DNA from 3 places in the Cryobacterium sp. 10I5 genome. Region 3 is predicted to be linked to each of the others. Evidence: predicted binding sites of a transcription regulator. Region 3 holds the regulator's gene; each other region holds the start of a gene.
The links. Region 3 encodes LexA, which represses DNA repair genes until DNA is damaged. Its sites were predicted from a motif close to TCGAACANNTGTTCGA; they were not measured.

Region 1 (6,015 bases), on a different contig from region 3:
ACCGACTTGAGGTAGTCGGACCAGTATTCTCCGATGTTCGGGCGCTGCTGCTTGAGCAGGTCGACGGCCGCCGCGAGCTGCTTCTCATCGAGGGCGTATGGGTTTTTGATCCCGAGATCGGGCTGGTGCTTCATCAGGTACATGGCGGCATCCGCGATGTAGATCGGGGAGTCGTAAGCGGTGACCTTGCCCTTGTAGGCGGAGGACTTGTCGAACACGACGTCCCACGACGTCGGCGCAGGCGTGACGACATTCTTGTTGTACATCAACAGGTTGGCGCCGTAGCCGTGCGGGATGCCGTAGGAGATGCCGTCGACGCTGTTCCAGGCCTGGAGCTTGAGGAAGTCGTAGATTCCGGCATAGTTCGGGATCAGGTCGGTGTTCACCGGGGCGACGTCTCCGGCGGCGACCAGGCGCAGGGAGGCGTCCCCCGACGCCGCGACGACGTCGTAGTCGCCGGTCTTCATCAGGTTGAAAGCCTCGTCGGAGGTGCCGTAGGTCTTGCTCGTGACCTTGCAGCCGGTCTCGTCCTGGAAGGCGCTGACCCAGTCCACGGTCGGGTCGTTGCTGCCGTCCTCGACGTAGCCGGGCCACGCGAGGATCGAGACGGCGCCCTCGTTCGCGCCGAGGGCGGTGGGCGCGGATGCGGTGGGCTTGGTCGCCCCGGACGTCGTGGTTCCGCACGCCGTGAGGAGGGCGATCGAGGCGATGGCGAGCCCGGTCAGGGCTGTCAGTCTGGAGTTGCGGTGGGGCGCATGGCGGTTCATTTCGGTCTCCATTCTTGGGTGGGCGGGTTACGGTGTCGGATCCAGGGAATCCGCGTGCCGGTCTGCGACGATCGCGACCGTGTCCAGGTCGGACCAGGCCACGCGCACGCGGGCGCCGCGTTCCTCGTCCCCCACCCGACGCGCATCGTTCTGTTCCTGCACGACGACGCGCATTCCCGCGTCGAGGTCGACGATGATCCGGGTGCTGCTGCCCAGATAGATCACTTCGGCGAGGATGCCCGGCGCCGAGCGGTCGCCGCGGATCGGGGACTCGAGCCTCGCGACCGTCATCTTCTCCGGCCGTACGGAGTGGATACCGCCGCGACCGAGCACACGCAGCGACAGCTCGTCGCTGAACACGTTGGACGTGCCCACGAAGGCGGCCACGAACGGCGAGACCGGGTGATCGTAGATCTCGGCCGGGGTGCCGAGCTGTTCGATCCGGCCCTCGTTGAAGACGGCGATCCGGTCGCTGAGGGTGAGCGCCTCTTCCTGGTCGTGGGTGACGAAGATGAAGGTGATGCCGAGTTCGCGCTGGAGCTCTTTCAATTCGACCTGCATCTGCTCGCGCAGCTTGAGGTCGAGGGCGCCGAGCGGCTCGTCGAGGAGCAGTACCTTCGGCTGCACGACCGTCGCCCTGGCCAGGGCCACGCGTTGCCGTTGCCCGCCGGAGAGCTGTCCGGGCTTCCGGTCGCCGAAGCCACCGAGTCGCACGGTGTCGAGGGCCGCCCTGGCCCGCTCGTGACGTTCGCGCCTGCCGACACCGCGCACCCGCAGGCCGTACGCCACGTTGTCGAGCACCGTCATATGCGGGAAGAGCGCATAGTCCTGGAAGACAGTGTTGACGTCGCGGTCGAAGGGAGCGCGGTCGGTCACGTCTTCTCCCTGGAGCGACACCGTTCCGCTCGTCGGCTGTTCGAAGCCCGCGATCAGCCGGAGCACGGTCGTCTTTCCGGAGCCGGACGGGCCGAGCATCGAGAAGAATTCGCCCTCGACGATGTCGAGATCAACCCCGTCGACGGCGTTCCCCGCACCGAAGGATTTCGTCAGCCCCCGCAAGCGGATGGCCGGTCGGTCTGCGGACACGGAGCCTCCTTCGTCACCCTCGGCTAAATCATATGGAAACGGATGTCTGAAATCCGGTTCCGTATGTTGCGGTCAGGTCACGATGACCGAACGCCTCCGAGAACGACACCCTATAGCGACGGCCCGCGTCCGGCGCGGCCCCCGTTCGCCCGGTCCGTCGTGCCGGTCAGTCGGACCGGTCACCCGCGGTTGGGTGGTCCGGTGAGGACCTGGTGGGCGCGGTGCCGGTTCGGTGGCCGCCACAGTCGTTGCGGGTCAATGAGCCCCGGCGCCCGGACCTGGGGTGAGCCTTTCACCATGCGGATCTCCCACCCGGAGGTGTCGATCGTGTGGTGATGGAACCAACAGAGTAGGACACCGTTGTCGACCGTGGTGGGTCCGTCCTTCGCCCATGGCTTCACGTGGTGCACTTCGGCCCAGTGTGCGGGGGCTGTGCAGCCGGGGATGATGCAGCCGCCGTCGCGGGCGGTGATCGCCCGGCGTTGCGCCCGGTTGAAGTACCTTCGTTCCGGACCGAGTTTGAGTACCTGGTTGTTTTCCCCGAACAGGACCCCTTGGAAGCCGCCGTCACAGATCCGCTGATGCACCGTCTTCAAAGACACCGGCGCCTCGACCCCGTCGATCCACCCGACGCCGACCCCGGAGGCGAGGTCGGCCGCGTTCACGTGTAGCATCACCGTCGGCGCCGACCCGCCCATGCTGGGCGTGTCCTCGTCCCGGGCGGCGTGCTCGATTAGGGCCCGGAGGATGTCCGCGCGTTTCTCCCCGCCCGTGCGGGTATCGGCGCGACGCTCCCGCAGCTCCGCTTCGATCACGTCCAGTTCCGGGCCGGTGCCGGTGTCCTCGGTCTCGGCGCCGGGGATCATTTGCCCCGAGTCCATCCGCGACTGCTCCTCCTCGGTGGGGAATGCGGGCCGGGCGTGGATGCTGAGGAAGGCGTCGAAGAGGGTGTTCATCATCCCGTAGAGTTCCGGCGTCACCCCGCCCTTCACCGGGTACAGGCCGTTCTTCAATTGTCCGAAGCCGATGTTGGACTTCGCCTCGAACAGGTCTTCCTGCGGGAGCATCCCGTCGGGGTCGAGGATGGCCTGCCATTGCAGGACCATGCCGCGGATCAGGTCCGCGGCCGCGGGCACCCCGGCGCCGGCGAGGATCTCGGTCTCCGGGGTGATCCGCCCGGCCGCCGTGGCGACCAGGGCCCGCTCGGCGACCTCGACCTCCGCCGGGACCGTCCGGTGACTGACCGCCCCGAGCCCCGTGGTGATCAGCTCGGCCGCTTCCACCCCGATATCCCCCGCCGCCAGCGCGGCGCCCACGACCGGGAACAACGGCGGCAACACCGCCAGGCCCGCCCGGCGGGGCAACACCGCATCCCCGAGCTTCGTCCGCCGCTTCACCTCCCGGGCCGACACCCGCGTCACCCGGGTAAGTACATCCCACGGCCCCCGGCAGCCCATCTTCCAGGCCAGGCCTTCCCGGCCGAGCACCCGGGCCCGCCGGTCCACATCCGTCGCGGTATTCACCCGGGCCGCGTCGACGGTCCGGCCGATGGCCTCCACCTCCTTGAGTGTCGTGACCGCTTCCGCATCGCTGAGCAGTCCCACTGGGATCGCCGCCAGTGCGTCTGCGAGAGCTGAACGCGCTTCGGTTAGCCGGGCGACAGCATCCGCATGAACCGATGGAACCGACCCGGCCAGCCCCTCAGCGCCCTCGAAACCCTCGGCAACCGCGACCGGATGGGCTGACCCGGCTTGCGCGTTCGGGGATTCGGCGGACGCCTCACCGGATGCGGGGCCCACCGTGATGGGCTGATCCCCCGCGGCCCCGGAATCGGGTGTCTGCGGGGTGTGTGACTGGGGATCCGAAGCTCCTGCCATACCCCGATTCTACCCCGAATCGAACAGGAATGCGAGACTTACTCACATAATTTCAGGCTGTCCAGCCCGATTTTCATACCTGAAAACGAATGCACCGAGCTCGTGGTGGCTAATTCAGGAGATCCACCCGGGCGAGCGACACAGGCCCGCGGACCAGTGCGGCCGATCCCACCCGACGCAAAGAATTTCCTGAGTTAGCCACCGCGTGCACGCCAGAGGCGTCAGTCGGCAACACCGCGGACGAGCGGTGATACTCCGCGCGCTGTGGATGGCCGTGCAGCGACCTCGGGCGCAGCGCGGAGACCGACACCCCGCCCGCGGATCGCTCCCGAAGGCGCTACCCGAGCGAGGTGCCGAAGAGCAGGCCGAGCACGTAGGTGACGCCGGCGGCCGCGAAGCCGATCAGCAGCTGGCGAAGCGCACGCCGGAGGGGCGGCCCGCCGGAGAGCAGACCGACAATCGCGCCCGTCGCGAGGAGGGCGAGTCCGACGAGCACGGACGCGACCACGATCGCCGCGAGGCCTTCGAGTCCGAAAAGGTACGGCAACACGGGGAGGATGGCACCGGAGGCGAAGAAGCAGAAGCTCGAGGACGCGGCGCCCCAGCCGGTTCCGATCGCCTCGTGCTCGTCGGTCGCGGGGTCGAGTGCCCCATGCGCCGTGTCGGCGCCCGGGACCGGGGCGGCAACCGAAACCGGTCCGGTAGCCATGGTCAGGGTGCGCAGCACCTCATGGGCCTGCGCCTCGGCCTCTTCCGCCGCCATGCCCTGCGCGCGGTAGACGAGCGTGAGCTCGTTGGCGGCGAGGTCGAGGTGCGAGAGCACCGTGCGCGCGGTCGCCTGGGGGGTGGATGCCTCGAGCAGCTCCCGCTGCGACCGCACCGAGACGTACTCTCCCGCACCCATCGACAGGGCGCCGGCGAGCAGGCCGGCGATGCCCGTGAACAGGATGGTCGCCGCGGGGACGCCGGTCGCACCGATACCGAGCACGAGGGCGAGGTTGGAGACGAGGCCGTCGTTGATGCCGAACACGGCTGCGCGGAACGACCCGGCGAGGCGCTGGCGTCCCCGGGCAGCGAGTCCGCGCACGACCTCCTCGTGGATGCGTTCGTCGGCAGCCATCGTCTTCGTCGCGTCGACGTCGGAATCGTATGGCGAGCGCGCTTCCGCCCGCTGGGCGAGCGCGAGCACGAAGACCGAACCGAATCGTCTCGCGAGGAACCCGAGGAACCGGGTGCGCACCGCGCCACGTTTCGGCGGGCCGGCCTGGTCACCGAGCAGGTCCCGCCAGTGTGCCTCGTGGCGGGCTTCCGCCTCGGCGAGGGCGAGCAGGATCTCCTTCTCCTCACCGGTTCGCCGGGAGGCGAGGTCGCGGTATACCGCGGCCTCAGCGCGTTCGTCGGCGAGGTACTGGCGCCAGCGGCGGATGTCGGCGGGGGTCGCGGGGCTCTCCGCGCTCGAGGGTGCCGGACGTTCCTGGGCTGCGCTCATCGCCATCACGCTTCCGGCGCCGGCTCGAGAGAGGCCTGGGCGACCCGGGCAGACAGGTGCGGGCCCGAGCCGTCGAGCCCATAGAACGGCTCGTCGAACTGCACGGTCCAGATCGCCTCCCGACCCGAGACCGGGGCGTACAGTGCTGCGCCGTCGGAGTCCCCCGCACCGACGATGACGCCGATCGGGTCTTCGACCATTGACTCCGGGTAGCGACTCCGGTCGAGCCGCACCAGAACCTGCATACCGACGCCGAAGACGGCGCGGCTCGCAGCCCCGTCGGGCGCGGGCTCGCGTCGCTTCCAGAGGGCCATTATTCCGCCGCTCCCGCCCTTTCGAGTACGAGTTCCCGTACCCGAGCGGCATCCGCCTGCCCGCGCATGGCCTTCATGACGGCGCCGATCACGGCACCGGCCGCCTGGACCTTGCCGTCGCGGATCTTCGCGAGGACGTCGGGCTGGGAGGCGAGCGCGAGGTCGATGGCCTCGATGAGCGGGCCGTCGTCGGAGACGACGGCGAGGCCGCGGATCTCCACGACCTCGAGTGGGGTACCTTCGCCGGCGATGACGCCCTCGAGCACCTGGCGTGCCAGGCGGTCGGTCAGCGTACCCGCGGTGACGAGTTCGATGAGCGCGGCGAGCTGCGCCGGCTCGACGAGCGAGTCAGCCGAGACGCCCGCGACGTTCGCGAGGCGGGCGACCTCGCCGGTCCACCACTTGCGGGCCGACTGGGCGGATGCCCCGGCGGCGACGGTGGCCTCGACCGCGTCGAGCAGGTCGGAGTTGACCACGTCCTG
Region 2 (6,015 bases), on a different contig from region 3:
CGCCGGCCTCGAGGCCCTGGAGGGTGTCGATTTCCTCGTCGCGCGCGGTGAGCATCACGATGTAGGTCGAGCTGAAGGCGCGAATGCGCTTCGCCGTCTCCAGGCCGTCCATGCCCGGCATACTCACGTCGAGGGTCGTGACGATCGGGTCGTACGCTCGCACCGCGCGCACGCCGTCGACACCGTTGCTCGTCGCAATCGCGTCGAAACCGGCCTGGGTCAGAACGGCCTCGAGGAGATGACGGATATCGTCGTCGTCCTCGATGATGACGGCAACGCGTCGCTCACTCTCCGTTGTTTCCATATCTATCTCCTAGCTGGATCGGCCTGCGACCGAAATCGAACAATGAACGGTGTGCTGTCGAAGTGTGGTGCGCCGGCACCGGGGCCTACCATCCGGCGGCCCTTGTGAGCGCGAGTGCCTGGGCGTTCCACCAGTCCCCAGCGGTAGGGCCGCCGTTGCAGGTTCCGTCGCTCTCGCCCGGCTGCTTGATCCAGAGGTTGGCATCCTGGGCGCCCTGGTTCGTGACGACGGAGGGCAGGACCCCGAGGGCGCGGCCGGGGGGATTGCACCACTCGCCGTTCGAGCCCGCGCCGTTGCGGGAGGTGTCGATGACGTAGTGGGCGCCGTTGGTGAGGCTGGAGAGCTGCTGTGCGTACGTGTGCTCGGCCGCTGAGTCCATGTAATTCGAGACGTTGGTGGCGAAACCGCGCACGGATGCGATGCCGGAGCGGTTGAGCAGCCCGGCCATGGCGGACGGGGCGATCCATTCGGAGTGGCCGGCGTCGAGATAGACGGTGGCCCGCGTCGGCGCGAGGAGGTCGACGGCGGTGTGCACCTCGTGTACCCGCTCTTCGACGTTGTTGCACTGGGTGGCGAGGCTGAGCGCGTCGGGCTCGAGGATCACCACGGCCTCGCGCAGCGTCAGGCTCGTTGCGATCGCCTGAACCCAGCCGGGGTATTCGAGTACCGAGAGCCCGCCGGCGGAGAAGTTGCCGCAGTCCCGGTTGGGGATTCCGTAGACGACGAAGACGGCGGTCTTCCCTTTTTTGACCGCGGCGTCGGTGATCGTCGCGACCTCGGCACCGACCGTGTCGAGCGGATACTTTTCCGGTGTCAGCCAGATCGCCGCCGGCTGGTCGGCGAGCCGGTTCAGGGCGGTCGCTTCGGCTGAACTTGCCCCGGACCGTTCGGCTGCAGCCGCTGCGGCCTGTGATGCCGACGACGACGGGTTGACATAGAACGTCGTCGTCGCGAGCGGGTTCACGGTCTGACCTCCCGGTACCTGAAGGGCGAAGAGGCTGACAAAAGCGCCGAGGGCAAGGACGGGCAGCGCCAGGGCGATGATGCCGAGGACGAGACCTGTACGCGAGCCGGACGAATGCACGAACCCACCCTATAGGGGGGGTTCGACAAATATGTTACGCAGGAGTATCGTCTGACAGTTCATTGCCCGTTTAAGGGCTTTGTCTCGCTGCCCGAACGGGGTGATCAACGGGATGGGGACGCGGTCAGGCGCCCGGGCGCGCGGCGTTACACTCGAACGTGTGAATCCAATGGCGCAGGTTGATGTCGTACTCATTGGGGGCGGCGTCATGAGCGCCACTCTCGGCACCTTGATCAAACAGGTGCAGCCCGACTGGAGCATTGAGGTCTACGAGCGACTCGGCGAGGTCGCCCAGGAGAGCTCGAACCCCTGGAATAACGCGGGGACAGGACACGCCGCCCTGTGCGAGCTCAACTACATGCCCCAGGCGAAGGACGGCAGCGTCACCGCCGACAAGGCCGTGAGCATCAACGAGCAGTTCCAGATCAGCCGCCAGCTCTGGTCGTCCCTGGTCATCGACGGCGTCCTGCCCGAGCCGACGAAGTTCATCAACTCGACTCCGCACATGACGTTCGTGCACGGCAAGTCCAACGTCGAGTACCTGCGCAAACGGTTCGCGGCGCTCAAGGACCAGCCGCTGTTCCACGGGATGGAATACAGCGAGGATCCGGCTGTCATCGGCACCTGGGCCCCGCTGCTCACGAAGAACCGGCCGAAGAACCAGCGCATCGCCGCGACCCGGATCGAGTCGGGCACCGACGTCGACTTCGGAGCTCTCACCCGTTACCTCTTCGACGACCTCGCAACCAAGGGCGTCGGCGTCCACGTCAACCAGCAGGTCACCGGCGTGAAGAAGCTGACCGACGGCACCTGGCGCCTGAACCTCCGGCGTCTCGTCGGCGGGCACCCCAGCACGGTCAAGGCGCGCTTCGTGTTCGTGGGTGCCGGAGGCGGTGCGCTGGCCCTGCTGCAGCAGAGCGGCATCCCCGAGGTGCGAGGCTTCGGCGGCTTCCCGATCAGCGGCCAGTTCCTGCGCACGACCAATCCTGCGGTCGTCGCCGAGCACCAGGCGAAGGTCTACGGCAAGGCGGCCGTCGGCGCGCCGCCGATGTCGGTTCCGCACCTCGACACCCGGCACGTGGAGGGAGAGGCCTCTCTGCTCTTCGGACCCTTCGCCGGGTTCACCCCCAAGTTCCTCAAGTCGAGCACCTGGTTCGACCTTCCCTTCTCGGTACGCGGGCACAACATCGGCCCGATGCTCGCCGTCGCCCGGCACAACGTCGGCCTGATGAAGTACCTCTTCGGAGAGGTCTTCGCCTCCCGCGCCACCAAGCTCAAGGCCCTGCAGGAGTTCATGCCGACGGCGAAGATGGCCGACTGGGAGCTCATCACCGCGGGCCAGCGCGTGCAGGTCATGACGAAGGACCCGAAGGAAGGCGGCGTGCTGCAATTCGGCACCGAAGTCATCACCTCGGCCGACGGCAGCATCGCCGGCCTGCTCGGCGCGTCCCCCGGGGCGTCGACCGCGGCTCCGATCATGGTCGACCTGCTCCAGCGCTGCTTCCCCGAGCAGTACCCCGCCTGGGAGCCTCGCCTCCGCGAACTGATCCCGAGCCTCGGCACGACCCTGTCGGACGACCCCGCCCGTGCCGCGGCATCCCTCGCCGCGACCGCGGCGACCCTGCACCTCACCAACCCCTGACGAATTCGACGGAGTTTGTGAGTTTTTTTGACGTGAGCGTGCGGTTTCGGCCCGTTCTAGACAAAATCTCCGTCGAATCGGTGAGGGCGGATGCCGCCCCACCCTTGCGCAGATATCGAACGTGTGTTCGAATGTGGGTATGCGGTGGAGCGGGCAGGAACTCACGACGGAACAGGCGGGAGCGCTTCCCGGCCTTGCCCGGCTGAACAACCTGGTGCGGAGCGTGCGGACGCCCGAGTTCGCGGGGATCACCTTCCACGAGATCCTGGCCAAGTCCGCGCTCAACCGGGTGCCCGGCCAGAGCGCCATGCCGTTCGGCTGGACGATCAACCCCTACCGGGGCTGCTCTCATGCGTGTACATACTGCCTGAGTCCGGAAACACTCATCCTGATGGCCGACGGGCGGCAGAAGCCGCTCTGGCAGGTCAGGGTTGGCGATGCGATCATGGGCACGGAGACCGTCGGTGCCTACCGGCGGTATGTGCAAACCACAGTGCTCGCTGCGTGGGACACCCGAAAGCGCGGCTACCGCGTCACCCTCGCGGACGGAACCGAGGTCGTGGCCAGCGCAGACCATCGCTTCCTCACCGAGCGTGGCTGGAAGTTCGTCACCCGCGCCACGCGCGGGGACGGCCAACGTCCCTACCTGACCGAGAACAACAAACTCATGGGTTTCGGGCTCAACGGGCTGACTCAGGCGACACAGCCGAACTACTTCGCGCCGAGCTACCGACGGGGGTACTTGACCGGAATGATTCGCGGTGACGGAATGATGATCTCTCGCGACTATCCACGTCGGGCCGGCGGCGGAAACAAAGTGCGGCTCTTCCGGCTTGCCTTGACCGACGTCGAGGCGCTCAACCGCTCGCGCCTGTTCCTCGAACAGGAGGGAGTGGTCACGCAGACTCGCCCATTCTCCGCACCATCCCTCACCAGGCGCGCCCTGACCTCGATCTACTCCGGCAAGGCCGCGTCGTTCGCCCGGATAACGGAGCTCATCCGCTGGGTTGACGACCCCGACGACGATTGGCATGCCGGGTTTCTGGCCGGTGTCTTCGATGCCGAAGGGTCGTGTTCGCAGGGCGTTTTGCGGATCAGCAACAAGGACGCGACGATCCTCGCGAACATTCAGTCGTCTCTGTCCGCACTGGGAATTGATCACGTCTTGGAGGGTGCGCGCCCGAACGGCGTTCGCTGTGTTCGGGTCACCGGCGGGCTGCCGATGCGTTCTCGGTTCTTCAGTCTCGTAGGGCCAGCGATCGACCGGAAACTGTCCATCGCCGGTGCCGCCGTGAAATCCGCGGCGCTGCTCCAGGTCGTGTCCGTGGAGGACCTGGGGACCACGATGGACATGATCGACATCACGACCGGGACCGGCGATTTCATCGCGAACGGGGTCATCAGCCACAACTGTTTTGCTCGCAACACGCACACCTACCTCGACCTCGACGCGGGCAAGGACTTCGACAACGAGATCATCGTGAAGGTCAACGTCGCCGAGGTTCTCCGCAAGGAGCTGGCCAGGCCATCCTGGGAGCGCAATGCCGTCGCACTCGGAACCAACACCGATCCGTATCAGCGCGCCGAGGGCCGATACCGACTGATGCCGGGCGTGATCGCGGCGCTCGCCGACTCCGGCACCCCGCTGTCGATCCTGACCAAAGGCACCCTGATCCGGCGCGACCTCGACCTGCTCGTCGAGGCGAGCACGCTCGTGCCCGTCGACCTCGCCCTCTCGATCGCGATCTACGACGACGAACTGCAGTCCGCGGTCGAGCCGGGCACGCCGTCCACGGCAGCGCGCCTCGCCACCGTGACCGCGATCAGGGAGCGCGGCCTCCGCTGCTCCGTGTTCATGATGCCGATCCTGCCGTTCCTCACCGACACCCGCGCCCACCTCGACGATGCCCTCCGCCAGGCACAGGCCGCCGGGGCCTCCGACGTGATGTACACGGCCCTGCACCTGCGGCCGGGAGTGCGCGACTGGTTCATGCAGTGGCTCGCGAGGGACCACCCCGACCTCGTGCCGCGCTACCACGAGCTCTACGGCCGCAACGCCTACGCCCCCAAGGGCTACCGGCAATGGCTCGCCCTTCGCATCAAGCCGCTGATCCGGGCCCACGGGCTCGAGCACGGAATCGAGGACCCCGTCACCGGCGGTGTCCGCTCCCGTGCGCTCGCCCGCCCGGCCGCCGTCCCGGCATTCCCGAGCCGGCCCGGGCCAGGCTACGGGATGCTCATCGCCGGCGAGCTCCCTCCTGAGTTGCACCCGACCCTGTTCTGAACCCCCGCCATCCGCTGAGGTGTCGCAGATCGACGTTCAACGCTCGCGCGAACCTCGATTCGCGACCCTTCACGCAAGAAGGAGTCCGGCGGATGCGATAATCGACGGAGAACGGAGCGGCAATGACCCTAGGCCTCCCCGACCATCTGGTCGGTACCTCGGTCGGGCGTGCCCTGGCCCAGGCTGCTCACTGGTTCGGCCTCACCTGCCTGATCGGCTCCCTCGTCTCGCTCGCGGTGCTCGGGATCAGCCATCCGAGCGCTCAGATCGGCGTGAGCCTGCTCGGCATCCTCGTGATGGCGATCCTTCTCTTCCTGCTGTCCCGCCACCGCACCGTGCTCCTCTCGGTCGTCTACCTTCTCGTGGGCGCCGTCGTCACCTACGTCGTCAGCGTGACCCTGCTCGGGCTGCCCGAGCTCTTCCACAGCTCGGACGTCTTCCTCGTGTCGATGCCGAAGATGGCGCTCCTGATGGTCGGCGGCGTCGGAACGGGCGCCCTCGTCGGTGTGCTCTGGGGCACCGCCGGTTTCATCCTGGCCGAGACCGTGACCGTGCTCGCCGCCCTCGATACCGGGGTGCCGTACCACCCCGACGCATTCACGGTGTCGACGTACCTCTTCCTCGTCGGGGTGATGCTCGTGAGCGGCCTCGGCCGGCGCAGGCACCGTCCGGTCCAGCTCGCCATGCACCGCGCCCTGCAG
Region 3 (6,015 bases):
AGGCGCCGAATGGGTCCAGCTCGACGAACCGGGTCTCGTCAGCGAGAGCATCGACGTGCCCCGCGCCGATACCCTCAGCGCCGTGCAGTGGGCATACGGGACCCTCGGCCACCTCGCCCAGCGCCCGGCGATCTTCATCGCCGCACCCTATGGCAGCCTCGGCGACGCCCTGCCCGTGCTCGCCGCTGCGCCCATCGAGGCCATCGGCCTCGATCTCGTCCGCGGCGCACTGCCGGCGCCCGTCCCCGGCCTGGACGGGAAGACCCTCGTCGCCGGTGTCGTCGACGGGCACAACGTCTGGCGCGGCGACCTGGCGGATGCCTTCACGAGCGTCACCGGACTGGGCGCGCTGTCGACGCGGGTCGCCGTCTCAACCTCGACGAGCCTGCAGCACGTCCCGCACACGATCGCTGATGAGCCCGCACTCGGTGCCGAGCTCCTGAGCTGGCTCGCCTTCGCCGACGAGAAGGTCGGCCAGGTCGCGACCCTCGCCCGTGGGCTGGCGGAGGGCCGGGAGGTTATCGCCGCCGAACTGGACGCCGCGACCGCGGCACTGGCCGCCCGCAGCTCCGCTCCCGGCGTCCGTGATGGCGAAGTCCGGGCCCGCGCCGCGGAGCTCACCGACGCCGCATACCGGCGTGGCGCCTACGCTGACCGGCTTGTCGCCCAGGAGACCGCGCTTGCGCTGCCCTTCCTGCCGACGACGACCATCGGCTCCTTTCCGCAGACGGGGGAGATCCGTCGCGCCCGCGCCCGCTTCCTGAAGGGAGTGCTCACGGCCGACGAGTACCGCGACCTGATGCGCGCGGAGATCGCCCGGGTCGTCGCCCTGCAGGAGGAGCTCGGCCTCGATGTGCTCGTGCACGGGGAACCCGAGCGCAACGACATGGTGCAGTACTTCGCCGAGAACCTCGACGGCTTCGCGGTCACCGACAACGGCTGGGTTCAGTCCTATGGCAGCCGGTGCACGCGTCCGTCGATCCTCTGGGGCGATGTGTCCCGGCCGAAGCCGATCACCGTCGAGTGGTCGACCTACACGCAGGGGCTGACCGCGAAGCCGGTCAAGGGCATGCTGACCGGCCCGGTGACCATCCTCGCCTGGTCCTTCGTGCGCGACGACCAGCCCCTCGGTGAGACGGCACGTCAGGTCGCCCTCGCCCTCCGCGACGAGATCGCCGACCTCGAGGCCGCCGGAATCGGCATCGTCCAGGTCGACGAGCCCGCACTGCGCGAACTGCTCCCGCTCGAGAAGGCCGGGCACGCCGACTACCTCGACTGGTCTGTCGGCTCGTTCCGGCTCGCGACCGCCGGCGTGCGTGACGCCACCCAGATCCACACCCACCTCTGCTACTCAGAGTTCGGCGTCGTGCTGGAGGCGATCCGCGCCCTGGATGCCGACGTGACGAGCATCGAGGCCGCACGCTCCCGCATGGAAGTCGTCACGGACATCCAGGCCAACGGCTTCGACCACGGCATCGGCCCGGGCGTCTACGACATCCACTCGCCGCGGGTGCCGGGCGTTGCCGAGCTCACGGACTTGCTCGACCGGGCCGTCGCGGCCATCCCGGCCGGCCAGGTGTGGGTGAATCCGGACTGCGGGCTCAAGACCCGCGGCTACGCCGAGACGGTCGAGTCCCTGACCAACATGATCGAGGCGACCCGCATCGTGCGCGCCCGCCTCGCCGCAGGAGTCCCCGCTCGCGCCTGACCAGGTCCGGGCGCCGCTTCGCGCCAGACCCGCCACGCGACAGACCCGCCAGACGCGCCAGACGCGCCAGTTCAGCCGCTTCGCGCCAGCTCCCGTTCTCCGCGCTCCAATTCCGCCGTTTCGCGCCAGGCATGCCTGGCGCGAAACGGCGCAGTTGGCGCGCGCCAAATCGTGGTGCGCGCCGGAGTGCGATCGTGCGCCGGGTTGAGAGCGAGCGCGGTCGATCGAGCGAGCGCGGAGGATAGACCGAGCGCGGCAGCTAAAGGGAACGCAGGACGGCGACGATCTTGCCGAGGATCTCGGCGTGGTCGCCGAGGATCGGCTCGAAGTTGGTGTTCCTCGGCAGCAGCCAGGTGTGGCCGTCGCGCTGCCGGAAGACCTTGACCGTCGCTTCGCCGTCGAGCATCGCGGCGACGATCTCGCCGTTCTCCGCGGTCTTCTGCTGGCGGACGACGACCCAGTCGCCGTCCATGATCGCGGCGTCGATCATCGACTCACCGACGACCTTGAGCATGAACAGCTCGCCCTTGCCCACGAGCTGGCGCGGGAGCGGGAAGATCTCGTCGACCTGCTGGTCGGCCATGATCGGCACACCGGCGGCGATCCGACCGACGAGCGGCACCATGGCCGCGTCGCCGACCGGGGTTCCCTGCTGGAAGTTTTCCGCGGCTCCGGCGGCGGTGTCCTCCGGAGACTGCGGCAGCTCGATCAGCACCTCGAGCGCCCGGGGCCGGTTCGGGTCCCGGCGCAGGTAGCCGCTCAGCTGGAGCTGGTTGAGCTGGTGGGTGACGCTCGACAGCGAAGACAACCCGACGGCGTCACCGATCTCCCGCATGCTCGGCGGATAGCCCCGCTGGCCGACGGAGCGCTGGATGACGTCCATGATCGCGCGCTGCTTGTCGCTGAGGCTCTTCCTCCGACGTGTCCCACCGCGTTCGGGGGAACTGGCGGTCAACGGGGTCACGCTGTCCTGGGTCACGATGTCGCTCCTGTCGGTGGCGGTGGGCGGTGGCGGGCGGTCGTCCCGGCGGATGCCGTGAGGCGACCGTATCCGAATGTCAGTGGTCGCTGGTTGAGTTCACACCAGTCAATCGAAACTGTAACCAGTGCGGGGCGATGTGCAGACATTCATTCGAGTGTGTCGTGTACTTCACCCCAATAATAACCGGAGGAAGTCTTGATTGTTCGAACAATCGAATATATATTCGGAACATAGCTTCGTATCCGGCTCTCCCGGCCGAGAGCCGGATACGAATACACAGGAGGCAGACATGAGCACAACAATCGAGCTGGTCCCGGGGGCGCACACCCGGCTGCGCATCACGCGGCGCGGTCGTGCCGTGCTGACCGCGATCGCCGGCGTCCCCCTCGTCGTGGGCGCGCTGGCCATCGCCCTCAACGGCGGCCTCGCCGCCGCCGACGGCAGTACGTTGAGCGGCGCCAGCGGAAGTGCGACGACGTTCGACTACGTCACGATCCAGTCGGGCCAGTCGTTGTGGCAGCTTGCAAAGCGCATCGCGCCCGCCGCCGACCCGCGCGAAGTCATCGCCGAGATCGTCAACCTGAATCAGCTGCCCTCCGAGAGTGTGCAGCCGGGCCAGCGCCTGGCCCTCCCTGCCGAATACTGAACCTGCCGAATACTGATCCAGCCGGATCCTGAAGTAGTCGGATCCTGAACCAGCCGGATCCTGAACCACCGGCGATAACGCCCACCGGTGCTGAAGCCCATCAGTATTATGGGGGGAGTGACCAGTCTCAACGACCTGCCCCTCCGCGACAATCTTCGCGGGCTCACTCCCTATGGGGCACCGCAGCTGCACGTGCCGGTCGCTCTCAATGTGAATGAGAACACCCACGGGATCCCCGAGGACGTGGCCGTCGACATCGCAGCAGCCCTGGCCGCCGCGATCCGCGGGATCAACCGGTACCCGGACCGCGAGTTCACGGAACTGCGCGAGGCGATGGCCCGCTACCTCGGTCACGGTCTCACCCGCCAGAACATCTGGGCGGCCAACGGCTCCAACGAGGTCCTCCAGCAGGTGCTGCAGGCCTTCGGCGGGCCGGGACGCACCGTCCTCGGGTTCGCCCCCACCTATTCGATGTACCCATTGCTCGCCTCGGGCACCGGAACGCGCTGGGTCGCCGGTGACCGCGACGCCGACTTCGAACTCACCCCGGAACGCGCCGTCGACTGGGTCAACCGGGTCAACCCCGACCTCGTCTTCCTGTGCTCCCCGAACAACCCGACCGGGACCCCGCTCTCGCTCGACGTGATCGCGGCGGTCTACGACGCCTGCGACGGCATCGTGGTCGTCGACGAGGCCTACGCCGAATTCGCCCCGGTGGGGACGGCATCCGCCCTCACCCTGCTGCCCGGGCGTGAACGCCTGCTCGTCTCCCGCACGATGAGCAAGGCCTTCGCGTTCGCCGGAGCCCGGGTGGGCTACCTCGCGGCCGACCCGGCCGTGACGGATGCTCTGCGCCTCGTTCGCCTGCCGTACCACCTCTCCGCGCTCACCCAGGCCGCGGCCGTCGCCGCGTTCGCGCACACTCCGGAGATGCTGCGCATGGTCGACGACATCCGCGGCCAGCGCGACCGCCTCGTCACCGAGCTGAGCCGGCTGGGCTACCGACCCTTGCGCAGCTGGAGCAATTTTGTGCTCTTCGGCGGCGTCGCCGACCCGCGCGCCACGTTCGAGGCGCTGCTCGCCGAGGGCATCCTCGTGCGCGACGTCGGGATCCCCGGCCACCTGCGGGTGACGGCAGGCACCGAGAGCGAGACGAGCGCTTTCCTCGACGCCCTCGAAGCGCTGGGCCACGCGTAACCGCCGGGGCCAATAAACTAGCGGCATGAGCTCACAGTCACCGGCCGCACCGTCAACGACCGCACAGGCGCGCATCGCACACCTGCAGCGGGAGACGAGCGAGTCGAGCATCGACCTGACGATCAACCTCGACGGCACCGGCGTCTCCGACATCCACACCTCGGTGCCGTTCTACGACCACCTGCTCACCGCGTTCGCCAAGCACTCCCTGACCGACCTCACGGTGCGGGCGACCGGAGACATCGAGATCGACGTGCACCACACCGTCGAAGACATCGGCATCGTGCTCGGACTCGCCATCCGGCAGGCGCTCGGCGACAAGTCCGGCATCTCCCGCTACGGCGACGCGCTCGTGCCGCTGGACGACGCCCTGGCCCAGGCCGTCGTCGACATCTCCGGACGACCGTACCTCGTACACACCGGGGAGCCGGCCGGCTTCGAGTTCCACCTCATCGGCGGGCACTTCACCGGCTCGATGGTACGCCACGTCTTCGAGGCGATCGCCTTCAATGCCGCGCTCACCGTGCACATCACCGTGCTCGGCGGCCGAGACCCGCACCACATCGCCGAGGCCGAATTCAAGGCCTTCGCCCGGGCATTCCGCCAGGCCAAGGCCTACGACCCGCTCGTCTCCGGCATCCCCTCGACCAAGGGCGCGCTGTGACGAGCGTCGTCGTCTTCGACTACGGCACGGGCAACGTGCACTCGGCCGTGAAGGCGCTCGAGCTCGCCGGAGCCGACGTGACCCTGACCAGCGACCGCCGCACCGCCCTCGAGGCTTCCGGACTCGTCGTGCCCGGCGTCGGAGCGTTCAGCGCCGTGATGAGCGCGCTCACCGCCGTGCGCGGCGACGAGATCGTCGACCGCCGCATCGCCGGGGGACGACCGGTGCTCGGCATCTGCGTCGGCATGCAGGTGCTCTTCGAACACGGCGTCGAACGCGGCTCGGAGACGGAGGGACTCGGCGAATGGCCCGGCACCGTCGCCCAGCTGCCCGCGAAGATCCTCCCGCACATGGGCTGGAACACCGTCACCCCCGACCCGAACTCGCGCCTCTTCGCCGGCATCGAGGACGAGCGGTTCTACTTCGTGCACTCCTTCGCAGCCCAGGAATGGACGCTCGAGGTCACGCCGCCGTTCCCGCGGCCCCGGCTCACCTGGGCGGAACACGGTGGACCGTTCCTCGCCGCCGTCGAGAACGGACCGCTCTCCGCGACCCAGTTCCACCCGGAGAAGTCGGGTGAGGCCGGCATCCGCCTGCTGAAGAACTGGATCGGCACCCTGCGGGATTGACCATCCCTCGCGCACTCTGTTCGGCGGCCTTGCCGCACCCATCCCTGATCTGAGGACTACCGTGACTGAAACCACCCCCCGCCTCGTCCTGCTCCCGGCCGTCGACGTCGCAGACGGCAAGGCTGTGCGACTCACCCAGGGTGAGGCAGGCACCGAGACCAACTACGGCGACCCCGTCGACGCCGCCCT

Region 1: the regulator LexA is predicted to act here: its motif matches at 3,750-3,765, upstream of QN350_RS01840 (HNH endonuclease signature motif containing protein).
Region 2: the regulator LexA is predicted to act here: its motif matches at 3,146-3,161, upstream of QN350_RS13970 (intein-containing Rv2578c family radical SAM protein).

What each region holds. Positions count from the first base shown of each region.
Region 1 covers NZ_JASJVI010000003.1:37,951-43,965, forward strand. Annotated here, with positions in the region: gene QN350_RS01830 (ABC transporter substrate-binding protein) at 1-767, opposite strand, end outside; gene QN350_RS01835 (ABC transporter ATP-binding protein) at 795-1,853, opposite strand; gene QN350_RS01840 (HNH endonuclease signature motif containing protein) at 2,033-3,730, opposite strand; gene QN350_RS01845 (VIT1/CCC1 transporter family protein) at 4,068-5,219, opposite strand; gene QN350_RS01850 (hypothetical protein) at 5,225-5,533, opposite strand; gene gatB (Asp-tRNA(Asn)/Glu-tRNA(Gln) amidotransferase subunit GatB) at 5,533-6,015, opposite strand, start outside.
Region 2 covers NZ_JASJVI010000060.1:12,812-18,826, forward strand. Annotated here, with positions in the region: gene QN350_RS20030 (response regulator) at 1-304, opposite strand, end outside; gene QN350_RS13960 (glycoside hydrolase family 6 protein) at 390-1,388, opposite strand; gene QN350_RS13965 (malate:quinone oxidoreductase) at 1,597-3,030, shown strand; gene QN350_RS13970 (intein-containing Rv2578c family radical SAM protein) at 3,170-5,314, shown strand; gene QN350_RS13975 (sensor histidine kinase) at 5,437-6,015, shown strand, end outside.
Region 3 covers NZ_JASJVI010000008.1:32,047-38,061, reverse strand. Annotated here, with positions in the region: gene metE (5-methyltetrahydropteroyltriglutamate--homocysteine S-methyltransferase) at 1-1,708, shown strand, start outside; gene lexA (transcriptional repressor LexA) at 1,968-2,663, opposite strand; gene QN350_RS04495 (LysM peptidoglycan-binding domain-containing protein) at 2,980-3,336, shown strand; gene QN350_RS04490 (histidinol-phosphate transaminase) at 3,445-4,533, shown strand; gene hisB (imidazoleglycerol-phosphate dehydratase HisB) at 4,559-5,197, shown strand; gene hisH (imidazole glycerol phosphate synthase subunit HisH) at 5,194-5,826, shown strand; gene priA (bifunctional 1-(5-phosphoribosyl)-5-((5-phosphoribosylamino)methylideneamino)imidazole-4-carboxamide isomerase/phosphoribosylanthranilate isomerase PriA) at 5,888-6,015, shown strand, end outside.